DNA from 3 places in the Azospirillum thiophilum genome. Region 3 is predicted to be linked to each of the others. Evidence: riboswitches for the same ligand, from Rfam matches in the RefSeq annotation. Region 3 holds a riboswitch; each other region holds the start of a gene.

Region 1 (10,114 bases), on a different replicon from region 3:
GCCCGGCAAGGTCGTCGCCGTCGAAGCGCAGCTCCCCCCGCGCCGGGACGAGGCCGAGCAAAGCCTTCAACAAGGTGGACTTCCCGGCCCCGTTTGCGCCGAGCAAGGCCACCGTCTCCCCCGCGGCAAGGGTCAGCGACACGTCGTCGAGCGCAAGCGACCCGCCATAGCCGGCGCTCAGGCCGCGGATGGACAGCAGCGCGTTCATGCCGGCCTCGCCGGGCCGAGATAGGCGGCGACCACCGCGGCGTCCCGGCGCACGCCGTCGGCCGGGCCGTCATAGATCACCCATCCACGGTCGAGGCACAGCACGCGGCCGGCCAGTGGCAGCAGGAAGCCCATGTCGTGCTCCACCAGCAGGATCGCCATCCCCTCGCCCGCCAACTCGCGCAGCAGGGCGGCCAATTCCGCCTTCTCGCCGTCGGTCAGGCCGGCTGCCGGTTCGTCCAGCAGCAGCACCGCCGGGCGGCGGACCACTGCCCGGGCCAGTTCCACCCGCCGCCGCAAAGCCGCCGGCAACCCGTCGCAGAAGCGGCCGGCAAGATCGCCGACGCCGAGCCGGTCGAGCGCCCACCGCGCATGCGCCTCCGCCGTTTCGATGTCTGGGTCGATGGCGAGGCGGGCGGCGGCCACCGCCTCCAGCACGCCGACGCCCTGCGGCAGCGTCGCCGCCTGGAAGCTGCGGGCCAGCCCGGCGCGGGCCAGTCGGTCGGCACGGGCGCCGGTCATGTCGCGGCCGGCAAGCAGCACCCGCCCGCCGTCCGGCCGCTCCAGCCCGGACAGCAGGTTGATGACGGTGGTCTTGCCCGATCCGTTGGGGCCGATCAGGCCGGTGATGCCGCCCGGCGGCAGGTCGAACGAGACGCCGTCCACCGCACGCACGCCACCGAAGGATTTCTCCAGCCCGTCCACGGTCATGCCACCTGCCGGGCCACATTCCAGGATCGAGGCCCGCGGCGGCTCCTGCGCGGCGGGCAGCGGGCGCGGACGGCGACCGGTCAGGCGGAAATGGACTGCGCGGTCGATCAGGCCGGTCAGTCCATCCGGCGCCAGCAGCACGGTCAGCAGCAGGGCCATGCCGTAGACCACCAGATAGCCGCGCTCCAGGAAGCGGAACCATTCCGGCAGATGCAGCAGCAGCACGGCCCCCAGCACCGCCCCGGCCATCCGTCCGCGCCCGCCGACGATGGCGATGGTGAGGATCGAGACCATCACCGGGAATTCCAGCACCTCCGGCGAGACGACGCGCTGGGTGTGCACCGCCAGCGCCCCGGCGGCCCCGGCGAACGATGCGCTGATGCCGAAGGCGGTCAGCCGCAGCCGGCCGACGTCGAGCCCGAGCGTCGCTGCCGCCAGCGGGTCGTCGCGCAGGGTCTCCAGCGACCGGCCGAGCCGGCCGCGCGTCAGCCGCCAGCCGGCCAGCCCGCCCAGCGCCACCAATCCCCAGACCAGCGCCGCCATCGGCAGCCCGCGCGGCACCGCCCAGCCGAACAGCACCACCCCCGGCACCCCGGCCAGCCCGTTTGCGCCGCCGGTCAGCTCCGGCAGATTGACCGCCAGCAGATGCAGCACCTGCGCGATCCCCAGCGTCGCCAGCGCGAAATAGTGCGACTCCAGCCGCAGCACCGCCAGCCCGACCGGCAGAGCCACTGCCAGCGGCACCAGCAGCGACAGCGGAAAGGTCGCCTCGAAGCCCAGCCCGTAGCGGCTGCCGAGGATGCCCGTGACATAGGCGCCCACGCCGAAGAAGGCGCCCTGCGCCAGCGACAGCGCCCCGCCCAGCCCGAAGACGATCTGGAAACCGAAGCCGGCCAGCGCATAGACCCCGGCGACGGTGAGGACGCGCAGGCCGTAGGGAGTTGCGAAAGCGAACGCATAGATCAGCAGGGCGAGGGCAGCCGCGGACAACACGGCATCCGCCCCTCTCCAGCGAGGGAAGCGCCTCTCACCCACGGCGCCGCACCGCTTCGCCGAACAGCCCTTGCGGCCGCAGAACCAGGATCGCCAGCAGCGTCAGGTACAGCGCCCCCAGCGCCACCGGGTAGGACAGCACCGACGACACCCCCACCTCGAACAGTGCGATCAGCAGCGCCCCCACCACCGCGCCGGGCACCGACCCCCAGCCGCCGATCGTCACCGCGATGTAGGCCTTGAGGATCAGGTCACCGCCCGATGTCGGGGTGACGAAATAGCGGTTGGCGAGCAGCAGCCCGGCCGCCCCGGCGCAGGCGGCGGCGATGGCGAAGGTCACCAGGATCATCGCGGTGACCGGCACACCGCAGGCGCGCGCCATCTCCGGATCCTGCGCCGTCGCCCGCAGCCGGCGGCCGAGCTGGGTGCGGGCGAACACCCATTGCTGCGCACCGATCAGCAGCGCCGCCACCGCGATGATGGCGAGCGATTGCACCGGCAGCGCCAGCCCGCCGACATGGAGAGTGTCGTCGACGATCAGCGGCGGGGCGGCGCGCGGCTCCGGCCCGAACAGGATGGCGGCGCCGTTCTGCAGGATGATGCCGACGGCGATGGTGCTGATGAAGACCGACACCGGCGGCCGGCGCCGCAGCGGCAGATAGGCCGCCAGCGCCAGCAGCAGCCCGAGCCCTGCCATCAGGACCAGCACCGCCGGCAACAGCACGATGCCCGGAAGAGGAATGAGCGGCGCGAGCGCCACCGCCAGCAGGCCGCCGGCCATCACGAGGTCGCCCTGGGCGAAATTCACCGCCGAGGTGGCGTTCAGCACCAGAACGAATCCGAGCGCCACCAGGGCGTAGGCCGCCCCCAGCGCCAAGCCGTTGACCAGCAGTTGAAGCGCCGCCATCCGTCACTTCGCCGCAAGCGTCGGGTCGTCGTAGCGCTTCACCAGCGCCGGCACGCGGCTGGTCCCGTCATAGCAGACGATGACGGCGGAATGGGCCATGTTGCCCTTGCCGTCCGACCGGTAGGTCATGGCGAGGCCCTGGAAGGTCCCGGCCGCCAGCGCCTTGCGGATGGCGTCGGGGCTGCGGGCGCCGGCCTTCACCGCCTCCAGCACCATGGTCATGCCGTCATACTGGCCGAGCGCGAAGGCGTCCGGCTCCTTGCCGAAGGCGGCGCGGTAGGCGTCGGTGAAGGCCTCGACCTCCGGTGTGCCGCCGGAAACCGGCGAAGCCGCCGTCTCGGCGCAGACGCCCTTCAGCTCCGCCGGCTCCAGCAGGGCCGCGGTGCTCGGCTGGTGCATGGCGGAGCCGGCGACGATCGGCACCGTCACACCGCTGGACGCCGCCTGCTTCAGCAGCAGCGCGGTCGGGCCGGAATGCAGGTGCAGCACCAGCACGTCGGGCTTGGCGGCCAGCGCCTTGGTCAGCACCGGCAGCAGATCCTTGGCGGCTGGGTCCACCCCCTCCTCGAACACCGGGGTGACGCCCAGCGCCTTGAAGGCGGCGTCGAGATGCGCCTTGCCGCTCTGGCCATAGGCGGTGGTCTGGTAGATGACGGCGGGCTGCCGCTTGCCCAACTCCTCCACCACATAGCGGGCATGGGCGGATTTGGTCACCGCGTCGCCGGGGAAGAATCGGAAGACCCAGGGGTTGCCCTGCTCGGTGATCGATGCGGTGCCGGAGACGGTGACCAGCGGAAGCTTCAGCTCCTGCGCCAGCGGCAGCATCGCCAGCATCTGGGTGCCGAGCATGCTGGCAGCGACCGCGCCCACCCTGCCGCTGCCGGCCGCACGCTCCAGCGCCGTCACCGCCGCTTCCGGCGAGGTGCCGGTGTCGACCACCTCGGATGCGATGGCGATGCCGGCCGGGGTCTGCTTCAGCGCCAGCACCGCGCCGTTGCGCTGGCTGGTGCCCTCCAGCGACAGGAAGCCGGTCAGCGGCACCAGCACCGGAAAGGACAGGGCGTCGTCGGCCCGGGCGCCGGGGAATGCACCGAAGGATGCCAGCGCCGACGTGGCCGCCAGCAGGCCGATCAGAAGGGAAAGCGTGCGCCGCATGACCTGTAACTCCCTACGCGCGCCGGCAGCGTGGCGACGCGGAGGAACGGAGCCGCCTTGCGGATCCGGTCGGCTCCCTTCGCCGGCATGACCCGGATCAGGTTCGATGGGTGTGTCTCAGCCCATGCGTCCGCACAGCATGCGTCGGCACAGGCACCCCAGCCGTGAACGAGCGGCGAGAGTGTCGCCGCCAAGCGCCTGTTGTCAAGAACCCAGCCGGCGGCGTGCCATCATCGTTTCACGATGCAGGATATAGAGGCCGCTGCCGATGATGACCATGGCACCGACCAGCACCGGCACCGTCGGCAGGTCGCCGAACACCAGCCAGCCGAACAGGCTGGCCCACACCATGCCGGTATATTCGAACGGCGCCACCACCGCCGGCGGTGCCCGGCGGAAGGCCTGGGTCAGCAGAACCTGGGCCCCGGCGCCCAGCACCCCCACCAGCGACATCAGCCCCAATCCGAAGGCGGTCGGCGCCGTCCAGACCGGGACCGCGAGCGCGCCGCTGACCACCGTCGTCGTCAACAGGAGATAAAGCACGATCGATGCGCTGGTCTCGGTCCGCGACAGGCCACGCACCGCCAGCGCCGCCAGGGCATAGAACAGCGCGGCGACCAGCCCGACCAGCACCGGCACCAGCGGCGCCCCGGCCGATGGCTGCGCCATCACCACCACACCGCCGAATCCCACGACAACGGCGGCCCAGCGGCGCCAGCCCACCGGCTCGCCCAGCAGCGGGGCCGACAGCGCAGTGATGAACAGCGGACCGGCGAAGCTCAGCACATAGACGTCGGCGAGCGGCAGTTCCCTGAAGGCATAGAAGAAGCAGCCCATCGAGATCAGGCCGGCGAAGGCGCGCCAGACATGGCCCCAGGGCCGCCGTGTCCGCATCGCGGCAATCCCGCCGCCGCGCACCAGCGTATAGCCGCCCACCAGCAGGAAGGCGACCAGCGAGCGCACGAACATCAGCTGCGGCACCGGGTAATCGGCCGTCAGGACCTTGATCAGCGTATCCATCGCCGCGAACAGCAGGATGGCGATCAGGAAGCAGCCGACGGCATAGGGAACCGAATCGGCCTCGGCGGGCAGCAGATCGGCGGTCTCGGCGTCGGTCATGGCAGGGAATCGGGACGGCAATGGCGGAAGATGCCCACATTATGGGCAATCCCCATCGCGTCCCAATGCCACAACCGCAGGTCAGACCGGCGTGGAATTTCGGCGGGGTGGGGGCATCGTCAGCCGACACCTCACCGGGTCAGCACCATCACCAGCCGTTCCACCGGCGCGTCGTTGACCAGATGCGAGTCGACGATCTCGTCGATGTCCTCCGGCGTTTCGGGCCGATACCAGATGCCTTCCGGATAGACCACCATCAGCGGACCGGCGGAACAGAAGCCGAGGCATCCCGTCATCGCCATGCCGATATCGGCCAGCCCCTTGCCCTGGATTTTCTGGTCAAGCCGCTGCCACAGCGGATGGGCGCCATTGGCGGCGCAGCTACCGCGGGGATGGCCGGGCGGGCGCTGCTGGGCGCAGCAGAAGACGTGGTGGCGGAAGGTCTGCGGAACGTCGAGCGGCATCGGGCGTGCTCCATGGCCATACAGTTTGTATGGGTAATGATCATGCCAGATTGCTGCGCCGCGGCAAGATTTTTGTAATGCTTCTAAGTTGGGGATCAGCCTCGATCCGCCTGCGGACGAAATGCTTGGTCAGCGCAGGGGTTGCCGGTTAAGACTCCAGGCATGGGTTGAACAGGAGACGCCGGTGGTTCTGAGCGGGTCGGTCAGGGGACAGCCGGGCGCCGTGCCGGGCTGGGTCGGGTATGCGCTGCTGCCGGTCCTCAACCTCGTCGCGGCCTTCGTGCTGTCGGGGCTGGTGATCCTGGTCATCGGCGAGAATCCGGTCGACGTGCTGTCGCTGATGCTGACGGAGGCGGTGGGCTACCCGGAGGCCATTGGCTACACCCTCTACTACGCCACCGACTACATCTTCACCGGATTGGCGGTCGCCATCGCCTTCCATTGCGGACTCTTCAACATCGGCGGCGAGGGACAGGCCTATCTGGGCGGGCTCGGCGCCGGGCTGGTGGCGCTGGCGCTGACCGGCTGGCCCTGGCCGGTGGTGGCCTTGCTGGCGGTGCTGGCCTCGGCACTGTTCGGAGCCGCCTGGGCCTTCATTCCGGCCTGGCTGCAGGCCAAGCGCGGCAGCCACATCGTCATCACGACGATCATGTTCAATTTCATCGCCGCCTCGCTGATGACCTGGCTGCTGGTGGACGTGCTGATCCGCCCCGGCAGCCAGTCGCCGGAAACCCGCGAGTTCGATCTCGGCGTCTGGCTGCCGTCGATGGACCGGGCGCTCGGCTGGTTCGGCATCGCCATCCCGGCCTCGCCCCTGAACCTGTCATTCCTGTGGGCGCTGGCCTGCTGCGCCCTGTTCCATCTCTTCCTGCGCCGGACCCGCTGGGGCTACGAGCTGCGGACCGTGGGGAGGAACGAACGGGCGGCGGTCTATGCCGGCATCTCGCCCGCCCGGAACATCATAATCGCCATGCTGATCTCCGGTGCCCTGGCCGGCTTCGTCGGCGTCAACGAGATCCTGGGGGTGCAGCATCGCGTCATCCTGAACTTCACCGGCGGGGTCGGCTTCGTCGGCATCGCGGTGGCGCTGATGGGGCGCAACCATCCTGTCGGGATCATCCTGGCGGCCCTGCTGTTCGGCATCCTGGCGCAGGGCGGCGGCCAGCTGTCCTTCGACTATCCGACGATCAACCGCGAACTGGTGATGGTCATCCAGGGTCTGGTCATCCTGTTCGCCGGAGCCATGGAAAACCTGTTCAAGCCGCAGATCGAGGCGCTGTTCCGCCGCCGCGGGGCGCCAACGATCCCAGCCGGCCCGACCGAAGCCGGCCCCGGCGGAACGGGGAGGAGCTGAGCGATGGAGGACGCGCTTCTACTGGCGTTGCAGCTGCTCGGCGCCACGATCCGCGTGGCGACGCCGCTGGTCCTGGCGGCCTTCGCCGGCCTGTATTGCGAGCGGGCCGGCGTGGTCGACATCGGGCTGGAGGGCAAGATGCTGGCCGGCGCCTTCTTCGCCGCCGCCGTCGCCTCGGCCACCGTCAACCCGTGGCTCGGGCTGCTGGCCGGCATCGCCGCCGGGGTGGCGCTGGCACTGGTCCACGGCTTCGCCTGCGTCACCCACAACGGCAATCAGGTGGTGTCGGGCATGGCGATCAACATCCTGGTCGCCGGGCTGGCTCCGACGCTGGCCTATGCCTGGTTCCAGCAGGGCGGACAGACCCCGCTCCTGCCGTCCGCCGCCCGCCTCCCGGCAGTGGATTTGCCGGGAATGGACGCGCTGGCCGGCGTGCCGGTGCTGGGGCCCGCCCTGCAAATGGTCTGGCGGGAGCTGATCGACGGCAATAACATCCTGATCTGGGTGACGCTGGCGCTGGTCGTGACGACGCAATGGGTGCTCTACCGCTCCCGCTTCGGGCTGCGGCTGCGGGCGGTCGGCGAGAATCCGGCGGCGGTCGACACCGCCGGCCTGTCGGTGGCAAAGCTGCGCTATCAGGCGCTGCTGGTGACCGGCGCGCTGACCGGCATGGCCGGCGCCTATCTGTCCACCGGACACGGCGCCGGCTTCGTCCGCGACATGACCGCCGGCAAGGGATACCTGGCGCTCGCGGCGCTGATCTTCGGCAAATGGCGGCCCGGCCCCACCCTGTTCGCCTGCCTGCTGTTCGCCTTCACCGACGCGGTGCAGGTCCGCCTCCAGGGCGTGGCGCTGCCGGTGATCGGAGTCATCCCGGTGCAGTTCATCCAGATGCTGCCCTATGTGCTGACCGTCCTGCTGCTGGCCGGTTTCGTCGGCAAGGCCGTCGCCCCCAGGGCCAGCGGCATCCCCTACGTCAAGGAGCGCTGACGGTCCCGCGCACCGTCGCTAGGCGACGATCCCGGCATCGTGCAGGCGGCCGATCTCGGCCGACGGCAGGCCGAGCAGGCCGGCCAGCACCGCGTCGGTGTCCTGTCCCAGCCGGGGCGCCGGCCGATGGTCGGCGCGCTCGCCCAGCCCGGGAAAACCGAGCGGCGATCCGGGAACCAGCAGCGGCCCGACCCCGGGCTGGTCGATCTCGCGGAACAGCGGGTTGGCGGTGGAGCAGCGCGCATCCTCCGCCACGAGCTGGCCGAAGTCGCGATACGGCCCCCACAGCACGCCCGCCCCGGCGAAGGCGCCCTCCACCTCCGCCAGACTGCGTGCGGCGAACCAGGGGGCGAGCACGGCGGAGATGGCATCGCGCGCGTGGAAACGCCCGCCCTCGTCATCCATGTCGACACCCATCAACGGGCCGATCATCGCCAGCCGGTCGGCCAGCCCAGTCGCCTTGCCCAGCGCCTTCCACTGGCGGTTGGAGATGGCGACGACCATCGCCCGCCGTCCGTCGGCGGTGGCGAAGTCGCGGCCATAGGCGCCATACAGATCGTTGCCCATCGGCGGACGCACGGCACCGTTCACCCGCACGTCGGCGAGGTAGCCGAGATTGCCGACGGTCGCCAGCATCACGTCGGCCAGCGCCACCGTCACCTCCTGCCCCCGGCCGGTGCGGCGGCGGTGGCGTTCGGCCGCCAACAGCCCGGTGGCGAGGTACAGGCCGGCGGCGACGTCCCAGGCCGGCAGCACATGGTTGACCGGCTCCCCTCCGTGCCCGGTCGCCATCGGGAAACCGCTGGCACAATTGACGGTGTAATCCACCGCCGCCGATCCGTCCGGGTTCCCGGTCAGCCGCAGCATGATCAGGTCGTCGCGCTTGGCGGACAACGCCTCGTACCCCATCCAGCCGCTGGCCGGCAGGTTGGTCAGCAGGAAGCCGGCATCCTCACCCGACGCGGTGATGATCGCCTGGGCGATCTCCCGCCCCTCCGGCTGGTCGAGCGCCAGGGCGACCGACCGCTTCGCCTTGTTCAGCGCCGTCCAATAGAGGCTGGTGCCGTTGGGCGCCAGCGGCCAGCGCCGGTAATCGATGTTGCCGCCGATCGGGTCGATGCGGATCACCTCCGCGCCCAGTTGGGCCAGCGTCATGCCGCCCAGCGGAGCGGCGACGAAGGCCGAGACCTCGACGACGCGCAGGTCGGATAGCAGCGAGGACATGTGAGGGGATTCCGGTCGGTGTGAACAAAGGATGGATCAGGAGGGGGCGCCGCGGCGCCCCGGCCTCACAGGCAAAGAGGCCTCACACGCACCGCCCGCCGTCGACCTCCAGCACCACGCCGGTGATGAAAGCCGCCTCGTCGGACGCCAGATACAGCGCGGCGTTGGCGACGTCCGACGGTTGGCCCAGCCGGCCGAGCGGGACGATGCCCAGCATGCGCGCCCGCTTCTCCGGGGTGTCGCCGCCCATGAAGGTGGCGAGCAGCGGCGTCTCGGTGGCGACGGGGGCCAGCGCGCAGACGCGGATGTTGTCGGGCGCCAGCTCCAGCGCCAGCGACTGGGTGATGTTGTGAACCGCCCCCTTGGTGGCGTTGTACCAGACCAGCCCCGGACGCGGCCGCAGCCCGGCGGTGGAGCCGAGATTCAGGATCACGCCGGACTTCTGCGCCCGCATCGTCGCCACCACCGCCTTGGAATAGAGATAGATCGACTTGACGTTCAGGGCGAAGACACGGTCGAACTCCTCCTCGGTCACCGCTTCGAACGGGCCGTTGGCGTGGGTGGAGCCGGCGTTGTTGACCAGGATGTCGAGCCGCCCGAACGTCTCGACCGTCGTGGCGATGGTCATCTCCACGTCGGCGGTCTTCGTCACGTTGGCGGCGATGCCGACGGCGTTCCCGCCCAGACGCTCCGCCACCGCACGGGCGGCGTCGCCGTTGATGTCCACGACCGCCACGCGGGCGCCCTCGCGCACGAAGGTCTCGGCCATCGCAAGGCCCAGGCCCTGCGCCGCTCCGGTGACCAGGGCGACCTTGCCGTCCAGGCGCTTCGTCATTCTCGGTTCCTCCCCAAGGGATTATGTGATCGGGGGGAGGCTATCCGCGCCGGACCGGCGGTGCTATGGACCATCCGTCATAACTGCTATCAGCCCCAAAAGCATATCAGGGCCCGGCATATCGGATGCCGGCCGGATCAGGGCGCGCCGGTCTC
Region 2 (10,114 bases), 1.3 Mb from region 3:
ACCGGCCACCGGCTGGATCAGGTTGCGACGATGACGCGTGAGGATCTGGTGAAGCTGGGCATGACCCCGCCGGTCGCCTCTCGTTCGCTGATCATCATCCACGAATGGCTGCGCAACATGCGCCAGGCGCTGTCACCCTATCTGCACGACGCCTTCCGCCAGACCGCGACCGCGACCAAGGGCCGCTGACGGTTCCAGGCGCCAGCGTTCAGGCGTTACGAAACGAACAGGGGCGTCCTGCGGGGCGCCCCTGCCCTTTTCCGTTTCCGTTTGCGTTTCTGGACCTCAAGCGGCGCTGCGGGCCGGGCTGGCGCTGTACAGGTTTTCCTTGACCGGTGTCACCGAGCGCACATGATAGCCCGGCCGGGCGCTGAAGCGTCGGTTGGCGCGCTCTGCGGCCTCGCGGTCCGACTCCGCCCACACCAGATAGGTGCGACCGCGCGCCCATTCGGTGGCCAGCGGATGGACGGCATCGATCTCGCCGATCTGCTGGTTCACCACGGTGACCAGCCATTCCTTGTCGCCCGGATTGCGGCGGTCGGTCAGGATCAGGATCTGCGGGCGGCGCTTGGACTGCGCCTCCGTCAGGCGCTGTTGCACTTCGGCCTGCTTGCCGCGCAATTCCACCATGCCACGCACCAACTCGCCGATCTCGGCATGGAGCGCCTCTTCCTCGCGGTGCAGGCGGTGGATGGTGGCATCCAGCTTGTCCAGGTTGGACCGCACGCCACGGACGCGCTGGCGGGACTGCGATACCCGCTGCTCCACCGCCAGCAGCACGTTGCCGAGCCACGCCCCGATGGCGACGATCGCCAGGACGATGATGAAGTTGATCATCATGTGTGGGCACCGGCCTTCGTCCGCACGGTCGCCGGGGCGGATGGCACCCCACCCTTGCGCGCGTCGCCGCGCATGAAGCTCTTCTGGAACCCCATCTTGAAGGGAAAGGCGACCTCGACCATCTGCCGGGCCTCGTCGAAGCTGGAGGCCCAGACCTCCGCCACATTGGCGCAGCGCCAGATCGGGTTGAGCGCCGCCCGTTCCCCGCCCGCTCCCGCCGCGGAGGAAGCCTTCTCCTGGGTGACCGTTGCGGCGAACTTCATCAGTCCGGCCTGCGGGTCGCCGACCTCGTGCACGAACAGCGGCGGCTGTTCGGCCAGATCCTTGATCAGCTTCTCGGCCTTGCGGATGTCGGTTTCCAGCCGGTGGCGGTCCGACGACTGGCTGTTGCGGCGCTGGACCAGCTGGTTGACGCGGTTCTGCAACTCGTGCGCCTCGGCATGCAGCACATAGATGCGGTTCTCGATCTGCTCCAGGCCGCTGCTCTTTTCCAGGATGTTCGGCAGGAAATCCTTCAGCATCATGGCGACCGGGACGGCGGCCAGCATGATGACGACGATGGCGATCAGGAACAGCGTCGTGTTCGACATCCGCCCGCCCGTTCTCCTCCCTGAAACCGGTGCCGTTCCGTCCGCCGGACGCGGTGGAACAGGCATCGCCACAGGTGAACGAGAATCAACGAACAATCCGCGTTCGTCAACGAATCGTCACGGTTCGGTCCGGATTTCGTCCCACAAGACCCGGACGCGGCGCGGGCGTCCGCACAGGCTCAGGACAGCGCCATCTCCGCCACTCGCTTCACCGCGTCGCGCACCGGCCCCGGCCGCGGAACGTCGGCGATGGTGGTGAACCAATGGCCGGGCGGATTGCGGCCGGCGGCGCGGCTCCAGGTCAATGACCGCAGCACCGCCTCCGCCTCCGGCGTGGGCGGCTGCGCCGGGTCGATGCCGTTCATCACCGCCCAGATCCCGGCCCAGCAGCGCCCGACCGACCAGGGATTGTAGCCGCCGCCGCCGACCACCAGCACCCGCGGCGCCAGCGGCAGCAGCGCCGCCACCGCCTCCCACAGCGCGCGGTTGGACAGCTCCAGCCGGCTCAGCGGATCCTCGGCCAGAGCATCGGCCCCGGTCTGGATCACCATCGCCTGCGGGCGGAAGGCACGGGCCAGCGGCAGGACCGCCGCCTCCATCACATGCACCATCTCGCTGTCGTTGAAGCCGGGCGGCACCGGCAGGTTGCGGGCCAAGCCGCCGGCCCGGTCCTCCGCCTTGCCGGTGTAGGGCCAGCGCCCATCCTCGTGGACCGAGACGGTCAACACCCGGTCGTCGTCGGCGAACGCCTCCTCCACCCCGTCGCCGTGATGGGCGTCGAGATCGACATACAACACCCGCTCCAGCCCATGGTCGAGCAGTTCCAGGATTCCGAGAACCGGCGCGTTGAAGTAGCAGAAGCCGCTGGCCCGGTCGCGGCGCGCATGATGGGTGCCGGCGGCCGGGGCATAGACCAGACCGGCCGGCCGGTCCCCCAGCAGCCGCGCCGCCTGGAGCGCCGAGCCGCTGCTGTGGGCCGGCCGCCGGTACATCTCGGCGAAGACCGGGTTTTCCAGCTTGCCGAGATTGTGGCGGGCCGCCGTCGCCTCGTCCACCCGCTGCTCGGCCTCGGCCCGCTTCAGCGCCGCGATGTAGTCGAGGGTATGGAAGCGCGCCAGTTCGCGTTCGCTGGCGACATGGGTTTCGAGATAGACCTGATCCGGCAGCCATCCCATGGCGCGGCTGAGGTCGATGGCGGTCGAGACGCGCGGGATCGCCAGCGGGTGCTTCGGCCCATAGGTCGAGCCGCGATAGATCTCGCCGCCGATGAACAGCGGGGTGCGGAACGGCGTGGTCAGGGGAGGGACTCCGTCATGTCCGCCACAAACTAGGCGGCGCCGCGGCCCGGTCAAGCGCTGATGGCTCAAGCGCTGAAGGCGCTTCCGCAGGACGGGAGCCGGTGCCGGCGATGCTTGCGGTCACGGATCGTCCGCGCCTATAGTCGCCGCCTTCACTGGGGGGAGCCGATGGGCGGCTGAGAGGTTCCGTTGCGGAACGACCCCTGGAACCTGATCCGGTTCATGCCGGCGTAGGGATCAGTGATGCCAGACAAGACGCATCCCCGGACCTGCCCCACCTCCCCGCGCCCGTGTCCGCGCCCGTGTCCGCGATGACCCCGCTGTCGGTCACCATCGCCGGGGCACGGCTGACCTATGGCGGCACGCTGCTGTTCTCCGACCTGACGCTGGAGTTGCCGGCGGGGAAGACCACCTGCCTGCTGGGGCCGAGCGGCGTCGGCAAGACCACGCTGCTGCGCATCCTCGCCGGGCTGGCCGAGCCGGAGCCGCCCACCGCCGTCGTCACCGGCGACCGCCGGCCGCTGGCCGGCCGCATCGCCTACATGGCGCAGCAGGATCTGCTGCTGCCCTGGCTGACGGTCCTGGACAATGTGCTGCTGGGCGACCGGCTGCGCCACCGCCGACCCGATGCCGCGCGGGTGGAGCGCGCCCGCGCCCTGCTGGAGCGCGTCGGGCTGGCGGGCCGCGAGCGCGACCGGCCCGCCGCCCTGTCCGGTGGCCAGCGGCAGCGCGTGGCGCTCGCCCGCACGCTGATGGAGGACAAGCCGCTGGTCCTGATGGACGAGCCCTTCTCGGCGCTCGACGCCATCACCCGCCTGCGCCTCCAGGAGACGGCGGCGGAGACGCTGGCCGGCCGCACCGTGCTGATGGTCACCCACGACCCGCTGGAGGCGCTGCGGCTCGGCGACCGCCTGCATGTGATGACCGGCCGCCCCGCCACCATGGGGCCGGCGCTGGAGCCTGCCGGCGCGGTCCCGCGCCGCGTCGACGATCCCGCCCTGCTGGCGCTCCAGGCCGAGCTGTTGCGGAGGCTGGCCGAATGAAGGCGCTGCTGCGCGCCGCGGTCACCCTCGCCGTGCTGGCCGCCGGCTGGCAGGCGCTGGTCTGGGCCACCGGCCTGCCGCGCTACCTGCTGCCCGGGCCGCTGGCGGTGGCCGACGCCATGCGACGGCAGGCGCCGCTGCTGCTGAACCACGGGCTGACCACGCTGGCCGAGATCCTGATCGGGCTGGTCGCCGGCGTGGCGTTGGGCACGGTCAGCGCGCTGTTGCTGGCGCGCTTCCGCACCGCCCGGCGCTGGCTGATGCCGCTGCTGCTGGTCAGCCAGGCGATCCCGGTCTTCGCGCTGGCGCCGCTGCTGGTGCTGTGGCTGGGCTACGGCATGGCGTCCAAAATCGCCATGGCGGTGCTGGTCATCTATTTCCCGGTGACGACGGCGCTGTTCGACGGGCTGCGCCGCACCGATCCGGGCTGGCTCGACCTTGCCCGCACCATGGGCGCCTCGCCCGCCGCCATCCTGTGGACCATCCGCCTGCCGGCCGCCCTGCCCGCCTTCTGGTCCGGCGTGCGGGTGGCCGCCGCCGTCGCCCCCATCGGGGCGGTGATCGGCGAATGGGTCGGCTCCTCCTCCGGCCTCGGTTACCTGATGCTGCATGCCAACGCCCGCATGCAGATCGACCTTCTGTTCGCCGCCGTGCTGGTGCTGGGGCTGTTCGCGGTGACGCTCTATGCCGCGGTCGACGCCCTCGCCCGGCGCGCGCTGCCCTGGCAATCCGACACCCAGCCGGCCGATGACGCCGAATCATGATTCAACCCCCGAAGGGAAGAGACGCCCGATGAAGCACCTGTTCGCCGCCGGCCTGATGGCCGCCAGCCTGATGACGTCGCTGCCGGCGCTGGCTCAGGACAAGCTGTCCGTGATGCTGGACTGGTTCGTCAACCCGGACCATGCGCCGCTGGTCGTCGCCCAGGAAAAGGGCTTCTTCAAGGATGCCGGGCTCGACGTGACGCTGACCGCGCCGGCCGATCCCAACGACCCGCCCAAGCTGGTCGCCGCCGGCAAGACCGACCTCGCCGTGTCCTACCAGCCGCAGCTGATCCTGCATGTGGCAGAGGGGCTGCCGCTGGTCCGCGTCGGCACGCTGGTCTCCACGCCGCTGAACTCGGTCGTCGTGCTGCGCGACGGGCCGGTGAAGACGCTGAAGGACCTGAAGGGCCGCAAGATCGGCTTCTCCATCGCCGGATTCGAGGACGCGCTGCTCGGCGCCATGCTGGAGAAGCACGGGCTGAGCCTGAAGGACGTCGAGCTGGTGAACGTCAACTTCTCGCTGTCGCCATCGCTGCTGTCGGGGCAGGTCGACGCGGTGGTCGGCGCCTTCCGGAACTTCGAGCTGAACCAGATGGAGATCGAGAAGCATCCCGGCCGCGCCTTCTATCCCGAGGAGGAGGGCGTCCCGCCCTATGACGAGCTGATCCTGGTCGCGCAGAAGGGCAAGACCGACGATCCGCGCTTCAAGCGCTTCCTGTCGGCGGTGGAGCGGGCGACGCTCTACATCCTCAACCATCCGGAGGAGGCGCAGGCCGCCTTCGTCAAGGACCGGCCGGAGCTGAACGACGAGCTGAACCGCCGCGCCTGGGCCGACACGCTGCCGCGCTTTGCCCATAGCCCGGCCGCCCTGGATGCCGAGCGCTATACCCGCTTCGCCGAGTTCCTCAAGGCACGCGGCCTGATCAAGACGGTGGCCCCGGTCGACCAATATGCGGTCGTGGTGAAGTAAGCCGCACCCTGCGGCGTTGCCAACCGGCCCGGCGGAGCGTTACCTAGAAGGCAACCGCTCCGCTGCCGCATGGCAGCCATGGGGCAAAGGACGGCAGGCGGTCGGAAAAGACGGCCGGAAAAAGACGGGAGACGCCGGGAAATGCAGATCAAGACCATCCTGCTGCACATGGCCAACGACGACGCCCACGCCGGCCGCCTTGCCGTCGCCGTGGCGCTGGCCAAGCGCTTTTCCGCGCATATCCAGGCGCTCTACATCGCCACCCCGGTGTCGATGCCGGCGGGCGCCACCGGCCGCGCCGCCTCCTACGGCTTCATGGCGGAGGCCACCGCCATCGCCCATGAGAATGCCGAACGGATCGAGCGGGAAGTGCGCCAGGCGTTGGACGGCCTGTCCTATGATTGGTCGGTCGAGGAGGGCGACCATGTCGAGTTGCTGACGGAACGGGCCTCCTACGCCGATCTGGTCGTGGTGGCGCAATCGGCCGCCGTGCGCGCGGGGGAGCGGGTGTCGCTGCACCACATCCCCGACCGCCTGCCGCTGGAGACCGGCACCCCGGTGCTGGTCCTGCCGCCCGGCCTGCCGGCCACCGCCCCGATCGGCCGCAATGCCCTGATCGCCTGGAAGAACAGCCGCGAATCGGCCTGCGCCGTTCGCGCCGCCATGCCCTTCCTGGAGACGGCCGAGTCCGTCATCGTCCTCTGCGTCGACCCGCCCGGCCAGCGCACCAGCGAAGCGGCGGCCCTCGTCGAGTGGCTGCACCGACACGGCATCACCGCCCGACCGCAATCGGTCATCGCGTCCGGCGGCGAGGTCGGCGACATGATCCTGTCCTGCTGCGCCGACCAGGGCGCCGACCTGCTGGTGATGGGCGCCTACGGCCATTCCCGTCTGCGCGAACTGGTTCTGGGCGGCGCCACCCGCTCCGTGCTGGAAGGGCTGTCACTGCCGGCGCTGCTGTCTCACTGACGAACCGGGCGAGGGAGCAAGAGGGCAAGAGGGCCAGTGGGGCGACCGCCCCCTCCGGCCTTTGCTCAACCGAACAGCTGCCCGTGCAGTGCCTGCCAACTGTCCCGGTCGGGCGCCAGCAGGATGCTGCCCTTCAGCAGGCCGGGCCGGTAAGGCGTCCCGTCGATCAGTGCCGAATGGCCGCCGGCCTCGGCATGCATCAGCACGCCGGCCGCATGATCCCACGGCATCAGCCGGTGATAGAGCGAGTAGTGCGCCCGGCCGTCCAGCAGCCGCAGATACTCCTGCGCGGCGCTCGACAGGCAGACACGCTCGCCCAGCCCGCTGCTGCGCTCCTCCAGCCGCCGCCCCATCTCCTCGCCGCAGAAGCGGGTGGACAGCGCGCCGGTCATCTGCGGCAGCGGCACCGCGGGCGCAACATGGACCCGGCGTCCGTCGAGCAAGGCGCCCTGCCCCTTCACCGCGGTCGCCATCCGCCCGTCGACCGGATCGTGAATCCAGCCGGCCAGCGTCTCGCCCTTGCAGGCGAGGGCGACGATCACCGCGAACATCGGCCGTCCCTGGGCGAAATTGATGGTGCCGTCCACCGGGTCGACGATCCAGACCGGGTCGTCGCCATGGATGCGGTCGAGCACGCGTTCGTCCTCCGATGCCGCCTCCTCGCCGATCACCCGGCTGCCGGGCAGCAGTGCCGACAGTGCCGGGGTCAGCGCCCGTTCCGCAGCCTCGTCCGCCAGGGTGACGAGATCGGTCGGCCCGGTCTTCTCCCGGATGCCGGACGCGTCGAGCCTCTGGAAATAGGGCATGATTTCCGTTTGGGCGACGGATCGGATCAGGTCGGAAACCCGGTCGATGTCGGGAAGGGTGAAGCCCGTCATGGTATGCGCTCGCGAAGCTGGGGGGTCGTCGGCATTTTGCCCGCGGACCGGCCGGCGGGCTACCCCGGATTGACCGGAAGCCGGCCATCGAAGCCCGGTGTCGGGCCGGGCTGACGCTCAGCGCTTGGTGGCGGTCGCCGGCTTGCCCGTCGTGCTGTCCAGCTTCAGCGTCGGATCACCGCCGCCGGGGTTGGTCAGCATCACCTTGCCGTCGAGGCCGCTGTCCTTCAGCGCCTTCGACAGCGCGTCGAAGGTGGCGCGGTCGGCGGCTGCCGCGGCGGCCTCCTTGGCCGGATCGGACGGCGGGGGCGGCACCGGACCGCCCTGCGCCGGCTCGCGCGGGGCCTTCGGGTCGAAAGGCGGCGGGGGCGGCGGGGCGGTGGCTGTGTCCTTTTCCGGCTCCGGCGGGGGAGGTGGCGGCGGGGGCGGCTGCCACAGCCGGAAGCAGTCGGTGAAGGCCTGCTGCTTGCACTCCTTCAGCAACTCGGCAGCGTCCGGCGCCACGACCACCGGCTCGTCGGGCGCCACCGGCAACGGTTCGGGCGGCGGCGGCAGGGGGTCTTCCGGCGGAACGTCGGGCTCCTCGACATAGCCGGGCGGAAGCGGCATTCCCGGATGCGGCGGTTCGGCCCCCGCCGGCAATGCAAATGCCAGCAACACCGGCAGCGCCGGCAACAGGCGGCCGGCACCGGTGAGGACGGAACGAAGGGGGAAACGGAGCAAGACGGAACCGCGGCGATGACGAACGGCCCATTATGGCCGCCGACGCCTGTGCCGTCATCAATCAAGCATGTGTCAAATCACCATCCCGTCTGGCGGTCAGGCTGCGGCACGGTGGGTATCGCCGCTGTAGGCACCGCAGCCGCGGCGGCCTTCGCCATAGCCCCAGGCGGCGAGCTCATGGCAGATCGCGCCGATCTTCGCCGCTTCGTCGGGATTGGCTTCCTGCTCCGCCGCGGCTTCGATCAGGTGCATCAGGGCCGCCCGTCCATCCGGCGTGCGCGAAAGCTCCTGCAACCTCAGCAGGGCGGCCCCCGGCGGCAACTTCTCCTGGCGGGCCACCAGGGTAACCTGATCGGCGAGGAAGGCCGTGATCGAAAAGCACGATGGGTCGGTTTGCAACCGCATTGGCAGTCCTCCTGACGGGAGCGCATCGCTCCGTTCCCATAATCGGGCGCCAAGAAGGAAATCACCACGCCGCATTCGTCGTAAGACGGGAGTGGGGTGCAACAGGTCATAGCCTTGAGTTGCACCCCTTTCCGTTCGGCGGACCGTCTAATGCGCCGCCGAGGAGGGCGCCGCGGAGTCCGGGGGCGGCTGGAACCGCTTCTCGAACCGCGCAAGGTCGGCCGGGTCGAGGGAGACGTGCAGATGCGCCCGCTCCTCGTCGTCCCGGCGCTCCAGCACCTCGCCCTTGTCGTAGAGCCAGGCGAGCGCCGCACCGTCGCCAAGCTCGACCGACAGGTCGACCACCTGCCGGTTGACGTTCATCCGCTGGTCCAGCAGGCGGTCGAGGTCGTCGATCCCCTCGCCGGACAGGGCGGACACCGCGACCGCACGCGGATTGCGCCCGGTCTGGGCCATCACCGCCGCGCGGCTTTCGCCGTCCAGCGCGTCGATCTTGTTCAGCACCTCGATCACCCGGTCGTCGGTTTCCGGGTCGATGCCCATGTCGGACAGCACCTCATGGACGTCGGCCTTCTGGGCCTCGCTGTCGATGTGGGCGATGTCGCGGACATGCAGGATGATGTCGGCGGCGTCCACCTCCTCCAGCGTGGCGCGGAAGGCGGCTACGAGGCCGTGCGGCAGATCGGAGATGAAGCCGACCGTGTCCGACAGGATCACCTTGCGCCCAGACGGCAGCGTCACCTGCCGCATGGTGGGGTCGAGCGTGGCGAACAGCAGGTTCTGGGCGAAGACGTCGGCGTTCGCCAACCGGTTGAACAGCGTCGATTTGCCGGCATTGGTATAGCCGACCAGCGCCACCACCGGGTAAGGCACCTTGGCCCGCGCCTTGCGGTGCAGGCCGCGGGTGCGCCGCACCTCTTCCAGTTCCTTCTTGATCTTGATGATGCGGTCGCCGATCAGGCGGCGGTCAAGCTCAAGCTGGGATTCGCCGGGGCCGCCGAGGAAGCCGAAGCCGCCACGCTGGCGTTCAAGGTGGGTCCAGGATCGCACGAGCCGCGATTTCTGGTAAGTCAGCGACGCCAGCTCGACCTGGAGCATGCCTTCCCGCGTGCGGGCGCGGGCGCCGAAGATCTCCAGGATCAGGCCGGTGCGGTCGATGACCTTCGCCTTCAGCGCCCGTTCCAGGTTGCGCTGCTGCACCGGCGACAGGGCGTGGTCGAGGACGACCAGCGTCGCCTCGGTCTCCTCCACCACTTGGGCCAGCTGCTCCACCGTGCCGGAACCGAGCAGGGTCGATGGCTGCGGCCGGTTCACCTTGGCGCATTCGGCATGGACGACGTCCAGCTCGATCGCCTGGGCAAGACCGACCGCTTCCTCGAGCCGGGATTCGGGAGGACGCATGTCCCCGTCCGCCTCGTTGCGGAGGACGGGGTGGACCACGATGGCCCGCGCGGCGCCTTCCGGGGCCGCGCCGTTGCCATTGGTCAAGGGATCAGACGCTTTCACCTTCCTTGGGCGGCTCGAAAAGTTGAATGGGATGGGCTGGCATGACCGTCGAGATCGCGTGCTTGTAGACGAGCTGGGAATGCGCGTCGCGCCGCAGAAGTACCGAGAAGTTGTCGAACCAAGTGATG
Region 3 (10,114 bases):
GTGGTGGTGAATTTCAACCCGCTCTATGCCGAACGCGAGCTGGTCCACCAGATCGGCGACAGCGACATCGAGTTGATGGTCACGCTGGACCTGAAGCTGCTCTACGGCAAGATGGCGCGGATGCTGGATGAGTCCGGGCTGAAGCGGCTGGTCGTCTGCCGCATGGCCGACATCCTGCCCTTCCCCAAGAACTGGCTGTTCCCCATCGCCAAGCGGTCGGAGATCGCGGCGATCCCGCGCGACGACCGTCACATTCCCTTCGCCCGGCTGATCGACAATGACGGCCAGCCGGCTCCGGTCGCCATCGACCCGCGGGACGACGTGGCGGTGCTGCAATACACCGGCGGCACCACCGGCGTGCCCAAGGGCGCCATGCTGACCCATGCCAACCTCTACGCCAACACCGTCCAGTGCGCGACCTGGTACGCGGCCAAGGAACGCAAGCCCGGCGAAGGCACCGATGACGGACAGGAGCGCATGCTGGGCGTGCTGCCGCTGTTCCACGTCTTCGCCATGACCGCGGTGATGAATTTCGGCCTGCATCTGGGGGCGGAGATCGTCCTGCTGCCGCGCTTCGAGCTGGAGCAGGTGATGCGCACGCTGGAGACGGAGCGGATCACCCTGTTCCCCGCCGTGCCGACCATCTACACGGCGATCAACCATCACAAGCGCCTGAAGGAGTTCGACCTGTCCTCCATCCGCTTCTGCATGTCGGGCGGGGCGCCGCTGCCGCTTGAGGTGAAGGAGGCGTTCGAGCGCGTCACCGGCTGCACGCTGGTCGAGGGCTACGGTCTGTCGGAATGCTCGCCGGTCGCCACCGTCAATCCGGTGGTGCAGCACAGCGAGAAGAAGGGCTCCATCGGCCTGCCGCTGCCCGGCACCATCGTCGAGATCGTCAGCCTGGAGGAACCGCGGCGCGTCCTGCCCCCCGGCGAGAAGGGCGAGGTCTGCATCCGCGGCCCGCAGGTGATGAAGGGATACTGGCGCCGCCCGGACGAGACGGCGCAGACGCTGGTGGACGGCCGGCTGCACACCGGCGACGTCGGTGTGATGGACACGGACGGCTACACCACCATCGTCGACCGCATCAAGGACATGATCCTGTGCAGCGGCTTCAACGTCTATCCCCGCAACGTCGAGGAGGCGATCTACCTGCATCCGGCGGTCGCCGAATGCGTGGTGGCCGGCATGCCCGACGAGTATCGCGGCCAGACGGTGAAGGCCTATGTGCGGCTTGACGAGGGCCAGAGCCTGACCGCGGGCGAGCTGATCAGCTTCCTGAAGGACAAGCTGTCGCCCATCGAGATGCCCAAGGTCGTGGAATTCCGCCGGGAGCTGCCCAAGACGATGATCGGCAAACTGTCGCGCAAGGCCCTGCTGGACGAGGAGGCGGGCAAGCGCGCCGCCGCGGGCGTCGGCGGCAGTCCTGCCGGCGGCAATCCAGCAGATGGCGGTGCCGCATGAGCGCGGACGGGCGCAAGGCGGTGCGTGTCCGCATCCTGGGCAGGGTGCAGGGTGTATGGTACCGCGGATGGACCGTCGACACTGCGGGCGGGCTGGGGCTGACCGGCTGGGTGCGCAACCGCGCCGACGGCACGGTTGAGGCACTGTTCGCCGGCCCTGCCGACGCCGTCGACCGCATGCTGGACGCCTGCCGCCGCGGCCCGCCCGCCGCCATCGTCCGCGACCTGGTGGCCGAGCCCGATCAGGATCCCGGAATGGCCGGGTTCGAGCAGCGGCCGACACTGTAGGCGCGGCATTAGCGTTCCGCTAACCATGATGGCGGCATGCTGGAGGCCGCAGCGCTTTTGCGGTTCGGGGACTGGAGCCAGGATGTGAGCGACGTAGCGGGCATGAAGGCCATGCTTGCCGGCGTCTTCGCCAAGGCGGCGGAGGCGAAGGGAAAAGCTGTCCGCAAGCCGGCGCCGCCTGCTGCCCGTAACATGCCCCCGGTGCCGCCGGGCGGTGAGCCTGCAGTCCGTCTCAGCCTTGCGGCGGGGATGGTGGACGACGCGCTGGCCGGACCGTCCGGCGGCTTCCCTGCCGGCCTTGCGGGGCAATTGGGTCCGGCGATCCAGGCGGTGGCGCGCGACCTCGGGCGGCTGCTGACGGTGTTCGGAATGGAGGCGGACGGCGTGGCTGCGGCGGAGGCCGCGCTTGCCGGGCGTTTCAGCGATGCGGAGCGCCGGGCCGCGGTGGCGGCGCTGGATGGTCCTGCCGGTGACTTTGGTCCGGTGACGGAGGGCGGAGGTGCCGGGGATGTGGCGGTCGAGGTGCGCGGCATCGGTCTCCGCGTGGCGGATGGCCCTGCGTCACCCTGTTTCGAGGAGGCAGCCCTGGTCCTGGCGCATGTGCCGGCCGAGGGGGGGAGCGATGGCCTCGCCGCCGTGATCGGCGCGCTGCGCTCGGCCATCCGGCCGGGCCGGGGGCTGACGGTCGAGGCCGACGGCATTCCCGCCGATGGTCTCGGCCCTCTCATGGAGGTGCTGGCCGGGGCGATGACCGGGCCGCCGGACGGGCTGGAAGGCACGGTGGTCCTGTCGCCGCGCAACACCCCGGCGGTCGGGGAGACGCTGGACCTGTCGCTCACCCTGTCCGGGCGGCTGGGCGCCGGGACAGCGGTCCCGTCCGCTCCGCCCACCGCCCCGGCCAAGGAAAAGCCGGTCGAGCCTTTCGGGGAGCGGGGGGTCGATGTCCGGATTTGATCCGTGCCGCCGGCTGGCGGCCCTGATCCTGGTTCTGTCCATTTCAGGCCCGATGGCGGCCGCCCCGGCGCTGGCCGGGCCGCTGGAGCGGACCGAGCCCGGCCATCTGGCGCCGCCCCAGCCGGGTGCCCAGCTTCCCTTCGCGCCGCCCATCGTGCAGTTCGCGCTGCCGCCGCAATGGATGACGATCCGCTCCAAGGAGGACTGGCGCAAGGCCGGCACGTTCGAGAAGGAATTGAGCAAGGACTGCGCCGCCCTGCGCTTCGGCGAGATCACGCCGATGCGGTTCCGCGCCTATTTCAACGGGCAGGTGATGGGCGTCGCCTTCGGCCACGGCCTGAACCTGCACGATCCCGGCAAGAAGGCCGATCCCAAGAAGATCTACCTGTTCCGCAACGGCGATTCCGCCGGCTGCACGGTGCAGTCGATGGACAACAAGGATCCGCGCGTCAATCCCGCTGCCGGACAGGCCGCGACGCCGGCCGGCGGCGGGTTCAAGAAATACTGACCGGGGCCGTTCAGGCGCCTGTGTCCTCGCCCTCCTCGCCCCGCATCGGGCCGCCGAACACCTCCGGCCATGCCGCGATCAGGGCGGAATCGACGTCCTCCATCGTCACCAGCTGGCCCAGCGCGACGATGGAGGTGACGCCATGCCCGGCGATGCCGCAGGGAACGATGCCGCCGAAATGGCCGAGGTCCGGCTCGACGTTCAGGGCGATGCCGTGGAAGCTGACCCAGCGCCGCACCCGCACGCCGATGGCGGCGATCTTGTCCTCCTGGCCCCTCACGCCGCCATAGGGCTGTTTGTCGACCCAGATGCCGACGCGGCCGTCGCGCCGCTCCCCCCTGATGGTGAAGGAGGAAAGCGTGCGGATGATCCACTCCTCCAGATCGTGGACATAGGCGCGGATGTCGGCGCCGCGCGCCTTCAGGTCCAGCATCACATAGGCCACCCGCTGGCCCGGCCCATGGTAGGTGTACTGGCCGCCGCGGCCGGTGCGGTAGACCGGGAAGCGGTCGGCCTCCAGCAGATCCTCGTCCCGGGCGCTGGTGCCGGCGGTGTAGAGCGGCGGATGCTCCAGCAGCCACACCATCTCCGGCGCGGTGCCGGCGCGGATCGCCTCCACGCGGGCCTCCATCTCGGCGATCGCCTCGGGGTAGGGGACCGGCCGGTCGGAGATGCGCCACTCGACCGGGGGAAGTGCGGCGGGGCGGAGGCCGGCGGGGGTGTCGGACGGGATCGGACTGGCGGGCAGGCTGGTCACGGATGTCATTCGATAGGGTCTCGGCAGAAGGGTCGGGCAGAAGGGTTTGGAAGAAGGGATGAGGGGCCGTTCGCATTTTTCTTCGCGGATGATGATTGTAGCGCTTGATCGACCCTCGGGAAGCTGATATCTACCCGCTCCACCCGATGAGGCGCGCAAGCGCAGGTCGGGGCTACCAGCCTCGTGCGGTCGTGGCGGAATTGGTAGACGCGCAGCGTTGAGGTCGCTGTGGGGCAACCCGTGGAAGTTCGAGTCTTCTCGACCGCACCACTCCCATGCAGATGGGACCATCCCGGGGATACGGGAACGACGAAAGGCCCGCAGGTCGAAAGACCGAGCGGGCTTTTTCGTATCCGCGTTCCGGGGCGTCCCTTGCCTGAGCTCCCCTTACCTGAGCTCGATATAGCGTTCCAGCGTGGCGCGGCGGAGCGCACGAACGATGTGGGGGGCGGCACCGCTGGCGACGATGTGGCCGCCGGCCTCGCGGCAGCGGTTGGCCAGGATGAACAGCATGCCGATGGCCGCGGAGTCGATGAAGGAGACGAACCGCAGGTCCAGCGGCACCATCGGCCTTGCCAGGAAGTCCCAGTCGCGCAGCATGTCGTGGAAGCGGTTGCCGTCCTCGTAGGTGCAGCGGCCGGACAGCAGGATCCCGTCGCGGTCGCCGACGGTGGTGAAGGCATACTCCATCGTCGCGTCCGGTCCCTTTCTCGATGATGCGGCGTACCGGCATGGGAGCATGAAGGGTTGCGGCGGTGCAAGCCCATGCTGCGGAAGGGGCTATCCGGTTCGATCCGGGCTGGACAAACGGGAAAAGGCGCCCCTGGGTCCGTCCCGGTGTCGCCGGTCCTGCCGCAGCGGGGCCGCGATTCCGCTTGTAGGGCCAGCTGAATGTTGGCATAAGGCAAAAACATAGGCCTGGGGTGCCGCGCGGTGGTCGCGCGGCTGAGAACACACCCATCGAACCTGTCTGGGTAATTCCAGCGAAGGGAGCCGCCGCATGATCGATGCGCCCGAACCACATCCGTTTTCCGCTCCCGACTCGGGAGCCCGCCCGTCCGTCGCCATCATCGGCGCCGGCTGCATCGGCCTCGCCATCGCCTGGAGGCTGGCGTCGGCCGGCTGCCGCGTCGAGCTGTTCGAACGGGGGGAGGCCGGTCGCGGCGCCACCCATGCCGCCGGCGGCATGCTGGCCGCCTGCGTCGAGACCGAGCCGGGCGAGGAGGGACTGCTGCCGCTGACCCGCGCCTCGCAGGCGCTGTGGCCGGACTTCGCCCGCGACCTGGAGGCGGCGAGCGGCCTGCCGGTCGATCTGCGCAGCGAAGGCACCATGGTCATCGCGCTCAATGCCGACGATGCCGCCAAGGTCCGCTTCCTGCACGGCTTCCAGCGCGATCTCGGATTGCCGGTGGAGTGGCTGGGCGGGGCCGAGGTGCGGCGGCGCGAGCCCTATCTGCAACCCGGCGTCGCCGGCGCCCTGTTCTGTTCCGGCGACCATCAGGTCGACAACCGGAAGGTCGCCACCGCCTTGCGCCGCGCCGCGGAGGCTGCCGGTGCCCGCCTGCACGAGCAATGCGGCGACGTCGCGCTGGCGGTGGAGGGCGGTCGTGCCATTGGGGTGCGTGTCGCCGGAAGCCTGCACCGGGCCGACCGGGTTGTGCTGGCGGCCGGCGCCTGGTCGGCCGGGGTGCCCGGCCTGCCGCCCGTGGCAAGGCCGCCGGTGCGGCCGGTGAAGGGGCAGATGGTCTGCCTGCGCATGGACCCGCGGCTGCCGCTGCTGCGCCATGTGGTGTGGACGCCCGGTACCTACCTGATCCCGCGGCTGGACGGCCGGCTGCTGATCGGCGCCACGACGGAGGAGCGCGGCTTCGACGACCGCCTCACCGCGGGCGGCCAGTTCGCCCTGCTGGAGGGGGCATGGCGGGCGCTTCCGGGCATCGCCGAACTGCCGATCGAAGAGGCCTGGGCCGGCTTCCGCCCCGGCAGCCGCGACGATGCGCCGGTCCTGGGCGACAGCGGGATTCCCGGCCTGATCCATGCCACCGGCCACCACCGCAACGGCATCCTGCTGACCCCGGTGACCGCCGATGGCATCGCCCGGCTGGTGCTGACCGGGGAGACCGATCCGCTGCTGCGCCCGTTCGCCGCCGACCGTTTCGTCCTGGCGGGAGCCGCCGCATGAGCGCCGTCCTCCGCGTCAACGGCCGCGACGAGCCGCTCGCCGCCGCCTCTGTCGCCGAACTGCTGGCCGCCCGCGGCATCGCCGAGGGAACCCGCGGCGTCGCCGTCGCCCTCAACGGCACGGTGGTTCCCCGCCGCCAGTGGGCCGGCACCGCGCTCCGGCCGGGCGACAGCCTGGAGATCGTCCGCCCGATCCAGGGCGGCTGAACCAGGGCGGCAGCCCCCCGACATCTCCCTTCCTCCGAAAACGGGGAAGCGCCTTTGCGAAGGTCCTGATTCCATGTCCCAAACCATTCCCGCCGACCCCCTAGTCATCGCCGGGCGCAGCTTCGGTTCGCGCCTGTTCCTGGGCACCGCCGGCTATCCGAACCAGCAGGTCATGCTCGACGCGCTGGCGGCCAGCGGCAGCGAGCTGGTCACGCTGGCGATCCGGCGCATCAGCCTGGACGGCTATTCGGAAAGCCTGGTCGACGTGCTGGCCCGCGCCACCGCCGGGCGGCCGGGCGGCCCGGTCGGGCTGCTGCCCAACACCGCCGGCTGCATGACCGCCAAGGAGGCCGTGCTGACCGCGCAGCTGTCGCGCGAGGCGCTGGATACCCCCTGGATCAAGCTGGAGGTGATCGGCGACCGCGAGCTGCTCTATCCCGACGTGGAGGAACTGCTGCGCGCGACGGAGGAGTTGGTGAATGACGGCTTCGTCGTGCTGCCCTACTGCAACGACGATCCGGTGACCTGCCGCAAGCTGGCCGACCTGGGCGCCGCCGCGGTGATGCCGCTGGGCGCCTTCATCGGGTCGGGGCTTGGCATCCGCAACCCGCACGCCATCGAGACGATCTGCGCCCGCAGCCCGGTTCCGGTGGTGCTGGACGCCGGCATCGGCACCGCGTCGGACGCCGCCCGCGCGATGGAGCTGGGCTGTGCCGCCGTGCTGCTGAACACCGCGGTGTCGAAGGCGCGCGATCCGGTGCGGATGGCGGCGGCGATGCGCGACGCGGTGAGCGCCGGCCGGGGCGCCCATCTCGCCGGCCGCATGCCGATGCGGGCCCATGCCGAACCGTCCAGCCCGCAGATGGGCCTGATCGGGGGGTGACACCACGGGGAGCGAGGCGCTCTGTCCATTCGTCCGCTTGATCCGGCGGAGCGGCTGACGCAGGCTGTGGCGCAGCATCCCCTTGTCGGAGACCCCAGCCTTGCCCGCCACCTTCGAACCCCGCGCCGCCGACTGGAAGGCGCGCTGCCTCGCCTCGTTCGAACAGCAGCCGATCTGCAGGACGCTCGGCATCGAGTTGGCGGCCATCGAGCCCGGCTTCTGCGAGATGCGGCTGCCCTTCCGCGCCGACCTCACCCAGCAGCACGGCTTCTTCCATGCCGGCATGGTCAGCACGCTGGCCGACAATGCCGGCGGCTATGCCGCGCTGAGCCTGATGCCGGCCGGGGCGGAGGTGCTGGCGGTCGAGTTCAAGATCAACCTGATGTCGCCGGCCAAGGGCGACGTGATGATCGCCCGCGCCCGCGTGGTGAAGCCGGGCCGCACCCTGGTCATCACCCAGGTCGAGATCGCGATGCTGGACGGCGGGGTGGAGAAGGACTGCGCCCTGATGCAGCAGACCACCTTCTGCGTGATGCCGAAGTGACGTTCCAACCGGTTCGAAAGGGGTTTCCCATGCAGCCCATGCAGCCGTCACGGATTGCCGCCCTTCTGCTGACCGGCGGCCTCGCCATGCTCGCCACCCCGGCACTGGCCAAGGACCCGCCGTCCTGCGCGGCCATCTCCTTCCGGACGCTGCCGGCCGGGGGGCCGGACGGCGAGCAGGATGCCGGCCTCTACAAGTCGCGCTTCGGCAAGATCGAGGTGAAGGCGGACGTCAAGGGCGGCCAGGCCACCACCTATTACATGGTGCTGAACGGCAGGAAGGTGGACGGCCCGGCCTCCCCGCCCAAGATGTCCAACGCCTGCCTGAAGTCCAAGCACGTCAAGCTGCCCTTCGCCAGGCAGGCCGCCGGCACCTGCACCGGCAGCCGCTTCCGAGTCGTCGTCGACCGCTCCAGCGGCAAGCCGGTCGCGGCGTTCTTCGGCCTCCAGGGCGAAGATTGGGCCTATTGCAGCGCGACGACGCTGTAGGGAACCGGGGCGGCGGGCATCGCCCGCCGCCACCGTCCCTTGCCATTGCCCTCAGATCGCCAGCGCCTTGACCCGCTCGCGCAGCGTCTGCCGCGCCGCCTCGGCCTCGCCGCGGGCGGTGGCGAGGTCGCGGGCGATCGCGTCCAGGCGGTTCTCGGCCTCCGCCATCTTGGCCAGCGTGCGCTTGTGCAGGTCGCTGCCGGCGGGCAGGGCCTTCAGGTTCTCGCGCAGACGGTCCTGGTCGGCGATGCGGTCCGTCCGGTCGCGCTCCAGCTCGGCGATCCGGCGTTCCTTCTCGGCGACGGCGGCGCGCAGCCCGGCCATCGCGGTCAGCGCCTGCCGCACCTCCGCCGGGAGTTCGGTGGCGGCGGCGCGGGCGGCGATCTGGTCGGCGCTCAGGTCGGTCAGGACGATGCGTTCCTGCCTCGGCCGTTCAAGCGTGGCGGTCAGCGTCACCGTCTTGCCGGCCGGCACGGCGAGCGGCAGGCGGTAGGCGATCGCGGTTGCGTCCGGCTTGCCGTCCGTTCCACCGCCCGCCGCTTCGGCGAGGGTCCAACCGGCGCGGCGCGGATGCTCGATCACGAGATTGCGGTCGCCATCCGGAGCACCGGCGACGGTGTAGATGGTGGTCTGGCGGTCGATCACCGACAGTGTCAGCACCCCGTCGGCAATGGTGGCGCGCGACAGCCGGCGATCCGGCTTCTCCTCGCGGTCGACGGTCACCGACTGATCGACGGCGAAGGACAGCAGCCGGCTGTCGCCCGCCGGCAGGGTCGCCATGCGGGCATCGCCGACATAGGCGGTGTTCCCGGCGGCGGTGTTCCCTGCGGCGGTGTTCCCTGCGGCGGCGGTCGCAGCGGTTCCGGAGGCGCGGTCGTAGAAGGTCAGCAATCCCGGCGGCAGCGCGGTGTCGCCGTCGTTGCGCAGCCGCAGTGCCGCCAGCGGGTGGCGCGCCGCGGTCGCCGGCTGGTAGAGCGCCACCCGCTCCACCGGCATGGCCCGCGCGGCGATCGGCATCATCAGCGTGCCGCCGTTCGGCACCGTGACCGGCTGCGGGTAATGGAACAGCACCTGGGCGCCCTCGGCCGTGCCGGCTTCTGCGCTGTCGACCGCGGCGACCGCCGGGGTGCCCAGGGCCGATCCATAGGGGGCGGTCGCAGTCTTCGCCATCGGTTCGGCCATCCGTTCGGCCATCGGGGCCGGTGCGGCCATGGCGGGCGCAGGCGCGGGGCGCGACGATTCGGCACGCATCGCCGGGCGGGCGGCATCCAGCGTGACCGTGCCCTCGTCCGCGCTCGGCAGCACCCGGCCCAGCACCTCGACCGGCACCTCGGGCCGCTCGACGAAATAGGGGGTATAGAGCGCCTGGCGCAGAGTGACCGGGTTGCCCGACACCACGGTCAGGTCGACGCCGCGCCAGTCCTCGCCGCTGAGATTCTCCAGCACCGCCCAGCCCTGCAGCGCGCCGCGCCCGTCCGGCGGCCGGCCGGTTCCCGCCGGAGCGCCGTCCGCTCCCAGGCTGAGCCGGTAGGTCGCCTTCCACAGCGGCATCTCCGCTACATAGCCGACGCGCACCCGGCGCTCGCCGCCCGCCTGTCCGTCCTTCGGGGCGTGGCTCTGCACGGTCAGCCGCCTGCGCTCGCGCCGCGCATTGTCCGCTACCGCCGCCAGCGCCTTGTCGATCTGCGCCTGCACCGCCGGATTGGTGAAGCGCAGCGTGTCGGCCTCCTCCAGCACCAGTTGTCGCATGCCGTCGGCGGTCATCAGCGTCACCCGGTGGCGCGTCACGGTGGCGTTGTCGCCACCCGGCAGGCGCGCCGTCTCCTCCGTCACCGACATCA

What was found. A riboswitch is a leader RNA that binds a small molecule or an ion and turns the genes downstream of it on or off. The one in region 3 is predicted to bind thiamine pyrophosphate.
Region 1: linked by a shared signal. The riboswitch ahead of AL072_RS22130 (ABC transporter substrate-binding protein) and the one ahead of thiO (glycine oxidase ThiO) in region 3 are both predicted to bind thiamine pyrophosphate.
Region 2: linked by a shared signal. The riboswitch ahead of AL072_RS12140 (ABC transporter ATP-binding protein) and the one ahead of thiO (glycine oxidase ThiO) in region 3 are both predicted to bind thiamine pyrophosphate.

The regions. Positions count from the first base shown of each region.
Region 1 covers NZ_CP012403.1:664,981-675,094, reverse strand. The annotation lists gene AL072_RS22145 (ABC transporter ATP-binding protein) at 1-208, opposite strand, end outside; gene AL072_RS22140 (branched-chain amino acid ABC transporter ATP-binding protein/permease) at 205-1,911, opposite strand; gene AL072_RS22135 (branched-chain amino acid ABC transporter permease) at 1,946-2,818, opposite strand; gene AL072_RS22130 (ABC transporter substrate-binding protein) at 2,822-3,973, opposite strand; TPP riboswitch at 4,031-4,144, opposite strand; gene AL072_RS22125 (DMT family transporter) at 4,178-5,092, opposite strand; gene AL072_RS22120 ((2Fe-2S) ferredoxin domain-containing protein) at 5,224-5,556, opposite strand; gene AL072_RS22115 (ABC transporter permease) at 5,741-6,910, shown strand; gene AL072_RS22110 (ABC transporter permease) at 6,914-7,900, shown strand; gene AL072_RS22105 (CoA transferase) at 7,919-9,124, opposite strand; gene AL072_RS22100 (glucose 1-dehydrogenase) at 9,207-9,959, opposite strand; gene AL072_RS22095 (LysR family transcriptional regulator) at 10,097-10,114, opposite strand, start outside.
Region 2 covers NZ_CP012401.1:2,631,618-2,641,731, forward strand. The annotation lists gene AL072_RS12120 (hypothetical protein) at 1-189, shown strand, start outside; gene AL072_RS12125 (hypothetical protein) at 286-840, opposite strand; gene AL072_RS12130 (hypothetical protein) at 837-1,430, opposite strand; gene AL072_RS12135 (acetoin utilization protein AcuC) at 1,610-2,797, opposite strand; TPP riboswitch at 2,877-2,983, shown strand; gene AL072_RS12140 (ABC transporter ATP-binding protein) at 3,040-3,771, shown strand; gene AL072_RS12145 (ABC transporter permease) at 3,768-4,535, shown strand; gene AL072_RS12150 (ABC transporter substrate-binding protein) at 4,564-5,505, shown strand; gene AL072_RS12155 (universal stress protein) at 5,647-6,474, shown strand; gene AL072_RS12160 (inositol monophosphatase family protein) at 6,540-7,352, opposite strand; gene AL072_RS35980 (hypothetical protein) at 7,470-7,961, opposite strand; gene AL072_RS12170 (hypothetical protein) at 8,172-8,480, opposite strand; gene hflX (GTPase HflX) at 8,628-9,920, opposite strand; gene hfq (RNA chaperone Hfq) at 9,973-10,114, opposite strand, start outside.
Region 3 covers NZ_CP012401.1:1,353,597-1,363,710, forward strand. The annotation lists gene AL072_RS06230 (long-chain-fatty-acid--CoA ligase) at 1-1,464, shown strand, start outside; gene AL072_RS06235 (acylphosphatase) at 1,461-1,751, shown strand; gene AL072_RS06240 (hypothetical protein) at 1,836-2,705, shown strand; gene AL072_RS06245 (hypothetical protein) at 2,692-3,213, shown strand; gene lipB (lipoyl(octanoyl) transferase LipB) at 3,224-3,979, opposite strand; tRNA gene AL072_RS06255 (tRNA-Leu) at 4,156-4,240, shown strand; gene AL072_RS06260 (STAS domain-containing protein) at 4,358-4,660, opposite strand; TPP riboswitch at 4,880-4,979, shown strand; gene thiO (glycine oxidase ThiO) at 4,971-6,152, shown strand; gene thiS (sulfur carrier protein ThiS) at 6,149-6,358, shown strand; gene thiG (thiazole synthase) at 6,432-7,241, shown strand; gene AL072_RS06280 (PaaI family thioesterase) at 7,342-7,785, shown strand; gene AL072_RS06285 (hypothetical protein) at 7,815-8,273, shown strand; gene AL072_RS06290 (hypothetical protein) at 8,325-10,114, opposite strand, start outside.